DNA from 2 places in the Psychrobacillus sp. FSL K6-4046 genome. Region 2 is predicted to be linked to the other one. Evidence: a T-box and tRNA genes for the amino acid it is inferred to sense, from the RefSeq annotation. Region 2 holds a T-box; the other holds one or more tRNA genes.
The links. A T-box is a leader RNA that pairs with one kind of tRNA and senses whether it is charged. The one in region 2 lies ahead of ileS (isoleucine--tRNA ligase), so its partner is inferred to be a tRNA-Ile.
Positions count from the first base shown of each region.

Region 1: it encodes a tRNA-Ile, which carries the amino acid that the T-box ahead of ileS (isoleucine--tRNA ligase) is inferred to sense. The anticodon was not compared.

Region 1 is NZ_CP152020.1:1,233,126-1,235,544, forward strand. It holds rRNA gene rrf (5S ribosomal RNA) at 1-97, shown strand, start outside; tRNA gene MKY09_RS05955 (tRNA-Val) at 134-209, shown strand; tRNA gene MKY09_RS05960 (tRNA-Thr) at 222-297, shown strand; tRNA gene MKY09_RS05965 (tRNA-Lys) at 304-376, shown strand; tRNA gene MKY09_RS05970 (tRNA-Leu) at 399-483, shown strand; tRNA gene MKY09_RS05975 (tRNA-Gly) at 501-575, shown strand; tRNA gene MKY09_RS05980 (tRNA-Leu) at 591-679, shown strand; tRNA gene MKY09_RS05985 (tRNA-Arg) at 696-772, shown strand; tRNA gene MKY09_RS05990 (tRNA-Pro) at 782-858, shown strand; tRNA gene MKY09_RS05995 (tRNA-Ala) at 876-951, shown strand; tRNA gene MKY09_RS06000 (tRNA-Met) at 979-1,052, shown strand; tRNA gene MKY09_RS06005 (tRNA-Ile) at 1,059-1,135, shown strand; tRNA gene MKY09_RS06010 (tRNA-Ser) at 1,148-1,240, shown strand; tRNA gene MKY09_RS06015 (tRNA-Met) at 1,435-1,511, shown strand; tRNA gene MKY09_RS06020 (tRNA-Asp) at 1,515-1,590, shown strand; tRNA gene MKY09_RS06025 (tRNA-Phe) at 1,734-1,809, shown strand; tRNA gene MKY09_RS06030 (tRNA-Gly) at 1,818-1,891, shown strand; tRNA gene MKY09_RS06035 (tRNA-Ile) at 1,898-1,974, shown strand; tRNA gene MKY09_RS06040 (tRNA-Asn) at 1,979-2,053, shown strand; tRNA gene MKY09_RS06045 (tRNA-Ser) at 2,061-2,151, shown strand; tRNA gene MKY09_RS06050 (tRNA-Glu) at 2,159-2,230, shown strand.
Region 2 is NZ_CP152020.1:2,655,062-2,657,480, forward strand. It holds gene ileS (isoleucine--tRNA ligase) at 1-1,298, opposite strand, end outside; T-box leader at 1,365-1,583, opposite strand; gene MKY09_RS13165 (DivIVA domain-containing protein) at 1,636-2,145, opposite strand; gene MKY09_RS13170 (YlmH/Sll1252 family protein) at 2,240-2,419, opposite strand, start outside.

The DNA of each region.
Region 1 (2,419 bases), 1.4 Mb from region 2:
AGGTCACACCCGTTCCCATACCGAACACGGAAGTTAAGCTCTTCAGCGCCGATGGTAGTTGGGGGTCTCCCCCTGCAAGAGTAGGACGTCGCTGGGCTTGCAATAAAAATACATAATAACATTTTAATACCCAGGAGGATTAGCTCAGCTGGGAGAGCATCTGCCTTACAAGCAGAGGGTCGGCGGTTCGAGCCCGTCATCCTCCACCATTACTTACTCCTGCCGGAGTAGCTCAACTGGTAGAGCAACTGACTTGTAATCAGTAGGTTGAGGGTTCAAGTCCTTTCTCCGGCACCATTTTCCGAGCCATTAGCTCAGTTGGTAGAGCATCTGACTTTTAATCAGAGGGTCGAAGGTTCGAGTCCTTCATGGCTCATTCACTTTTGTGAAATAAATATGCGGGTGTGGCGGAACTGGCAGACGCACTAGACTTAGGATCTAGCGCCGCAAGGCGTGGGGGTTCGACTCCCTTCACCCGCACCATTTAATTTAATAACCGAGCGGAAGTAGTTCAGTGGTAGAACACCACCTTGCCAAGGTGGGGGTCGCGAGTTCGAACCTCGTCTTCCGCTCCAAAGATTCACTAAAGTGCCGGGGTGGCGGAACTGGCAGACGCACAGGACTTAAAATCCTGCGGTAGGTGACTACCGTACCGGTTCGATTCCGGTCCTCGGCACCACTTTTAAGTAACATTAGCGCCCGTAGCTCAATTGGATAGAGCGTCTGACTACGGATCAGAAGGTTGTGGGTTCGACTCCTGCCGGGCGCGCCAATATATATACGGGAAGTAGCTCAGCTTGGTAGAGCACTTGGTTTGGGACCAAGGGGTCGCAGGTTCGAATCCTGTCTTCCCGACCAGTTATTAATAAAAATTTGGGGCCTTAGCTCAGCTGGGAGAGCGCCTGCCTTGCACGCAGGAGGTCAGCGGTTCGATCCCGCTAGGCTCCACCAAATATAAAATTTTCTTTTAAAGTTCCTGGCGGCGTAGCTCAGCTGGCTAGAGCATTCGGTTCATACCCGAAAGGTCGTGGGTTCGACTCCCTCTGCCGCCATCTTAAGGACCTTTAGCTCAGTTGGTTAGAGCAGACGGCTCATAACCGTCCGGTCGCAGGTTCGAGTCCTGCAAGGTCCACCAACATAATTTTTCGGAGGAATACCCAAGTCTGGCTGAAGGGATCGGTCTTGAAAACCGACAGGCGGGTCATACCGCGCGGGGGTTCGAATCCCTCTTCCTCCTCCATCTTATTGTTAGTGGGAAATATACATACCAAGTAATTGAATGAAAAGTTGATTTAAATTTCAACTACTCTTATTGTCGCGGGGTGGAGCAAATCGCTTCACGAAGAAAGCGATTAACGTCGACGCAAGCGAAGCGTGGAAGACGTAAAACTCACTAAATGCGCAGTTGATTTAAATTTCAACTACTCTTATTGTCGCGGGGTGGAGCAGTTCGGTAGCTCGTCGGGCTCATAACCCGAAGGTCACAGGTTCAAATCCTGTCCCCGCAACCAAATGGTCCCGTGGTGTAGCGGTTAACATGCCTGCCTGTCACGCAGGAGATCGCCGGTTCGATCCCGGTCGGGACCGCCATTTATTATTCAATATGTTAGAGATTTAGGATAAGCAAGCAAATCGAGGAAGCAATCGAACGAAAGAAGGAGCGTACTAAAGTACGTGACTGAATGAGTGAGTGAAGCTGACAAAGAGTTGTGCTGCTTAGCGTAAATCGAAGAGGCTCAGTAGCTCAGTCGGTAGAGCAAAGGACTGAAAATCCTTGTGTCGGCGGTTCGATTCCGTCCTGAGCCACCATTTATCACGCGGGTGTAGTTTAGTGGTAAAACCTCAGCCTTCCAAGCTGATGATGAGAGTTCGATTCTCTTCACCCGCTCCAATTAATGGGCCTATAGCTCAGCTGGTTAGAGCGCACGCCTGATAAGCGTGAGGTCGATGGTTCGAGTCCATTTAGGCCCACCATTATTCCGAAGTAGCTCAGTGGTAGAGCAATCGGCTGTTAACCGATTGGTCGTAGGTTCGAGTCCTACCTTCGGAGCCATATATATGGGGAAGTACTCAAGTGGCTGAAGAGGCGCCCCTGCTAAGGGTGTAGGTCGGGCAACCGGCGCGAGGGTTCAAATCCCTCCTTCTCCGCCATATATAAGGCCCCTTGGTCAAGCGGTTAAGACACCGCCCTTTCACGGCGGTAACACGGGTTCGAATCCCGTAGGGGTCATAACTGTAAAAAGGCAATCACTTCGGTGGTTGTCTTTTTTTATTGTGCCTTTATGATATGTAAGGATTGTTATAACATTGTAAATCCAGGCGGGAAGAAGTATCAAGAAAAGTGAATCTATGCTGCACTTATTTGTGAATTTCCTTTCAAATATTGTTAGCAGAACGATTACACTAAAGTGATCAATAA
Region 2 (2,419 bases):
GCTGGTGTAAATTTAGTGTTACGGATAGATTGTAATAATTCATCTCTAAATGCCTCAATTGAAGCAAACCATTGTGGTGTTGCACGGTAAATAACAGGCTTTTTCGTACGCCAGTCATGTGGATATGAGTGAGTAAAGAATGTAAGTTTCTCTAATGCTCCTGCTTCTTCTAATGCTTCTGTAATTGCTTTGTTGGCTGTATCATAGAATAACCCTTCGAAGCCTGGTGCTTCTGCTGTCATTACTCCACGCTCATCTACTGGACAAAGCACATCTAGACCATAAGCTTTCCCTACGTAAAAGTCATCTTCCCCGTGTCCTGGTGCCGTATGAACACAACCAGTACCAGATTCAGTAGTTACGTGTTCACCTAGGATTATTAAAGAATCACGGTCATACAAAGGATGTTTAGCAACTAGACGGTCCATTTCTTGACCAAGAATTGTACGTTCAATAGAATACTCTTCCCAGCCCAGCTCAGCTGCCACTGATTCTACCAAGTCTTTCGCTACAACATATTTATTTTCATTTGCTTGCACTACGACATACTCCACTCGTGGATGCAATGAAATAGCAAGGTTTGCTGGAATTGTCCATGGAGTTGTAGTCCAAATAATAAACTTGGTACCTTCTTCTAATACCCCTTTACCATCTGTAACAGCAAAGCTTACATAAATGGATGGAGATTTTTTATCTTGATATTCAATTTCGGCCTCTGCTAACGCTGATTCACTTGAAGGTGACCAGTAAACAGGCTTCAATCCTTTATAAATGTATCCCTTTTTAGCCATCGCACCAAATACCTCGATTTGGCGAGATTCAAATTCAGGCTTTAAAGTCACATAAGGATTTTCCCAATCTCCACGCACACCCAAACGTTTAAACTGAGTACGTTGGTTGTCAATTTGTTGATAGGCATAATCCTCACATAGCTTTCTAAATTCAGCCAATGATAATTCTTTACGCTTAACACCTTTGTTTGTTAAAGCCTGTTCAATTGGAAGTCCGTGAGTATCCCAGCCTGGCACATAAGGAGCATGATAGCCAGTCATTGATTTGTGACGAACGATCATATCTTTTAGAACTTTGTTTAAAGCATGCCCAATATGAATATCACCGTTTGCATACGGAGGACCATCATGCAGGACGAAAAATGGACGATCTTTCGTTCTTTCTAAAACCTTCTTGTAGATGTCCTGTTCTTCCCATTTTGCTTGGATATCTACTTCTTTGACCGGTAGGTTTCCTCGCATAGGAAAGTCTGTTTTTGGCATTAATAATGTGTCTTTGTACTCCATTTGTTCTTCCTCCTTCATTTTTCGCAGGTACTGGTATATTTACAAATAAAAAAACCCCTCATCCCAAAAAGGGACGAGAAGTTATGCTCGCGGTACCACCCTACTTGCGATCACCCAAAGTAATCGCCGCTTAGTATGTCATAACGGGACATATCCGAAGACACTTAAAAAATTCAGTGTCCTTGCTCCAAAGTGATCTTCTAAAACGCTTCATTGCTTGAGCTTCCACCATCCCCAAGTCGCTTGACTGAAATCATTTTTAGACGTCTTTTTCAATGCATGTATATATGATATGAAATTATTATAGGAAATGTACGGCCAGCCGTCAAGAAATCTCTTATTCCTCTGTAGCAGAAATACGATCGACAGCAGTAGAATCTACATCATACTCCATCAAATGATTCCAATCGTCTGTATTAATAAGATCTAATTGAGCCTCTACTAGCATTTTAAAGCGATTTCTAAACACTTTAGACTGTTTCTTCAATTCCTCTATTTCTAAAGCAATTCTCCGAGCTTTAGATAGAGCTTCATTGACAATACGGTCTGCATTTTTTTCTGCCTCTTTTACAATAAGCTTTGCTTCTTTTTGAGAGTTTCGTCTTACTTCCTCAGCAGCCTCTTGGGCAACAACTATGGATTTATGTAAGGTTTCTTCTATAGTGGTGAAATGGCCAACCTTTTCACTAGATGACTTCAATTTAAGCTCTAACTCTTTTTTTTCTTTGATGAGTATCTCTAAGTCTTTCATGATTTGATCCAGAAATTCGTTTACTTCATCTTCGTTATAACCTCTGAATCCTTTACTGAACTCTTTGTTATGTATATCAAGTGGTGTTAGTGGCATCCTATCCATCTCCTTTACATACTAATCTTCTTCCCTCTATTATACATTTCCGGCAGGTTGAAAACATCTAAATTTCAAATTTAATTTAAGGAAATCACTTTTTTGGCTCTAATCTACCAATTTGCAGTCTAATTTTGTCTTTTTTTGTTCTCCCTTCAATCATCAATAACTTTAATCGACCAAATCCTCTTACAGAGATGAGATCTAACTCCTGTAACTCTAAGGATGTTTGTTCTTTTACAGTGAAATTGACCTTTACTTTTCCACCTTGAAT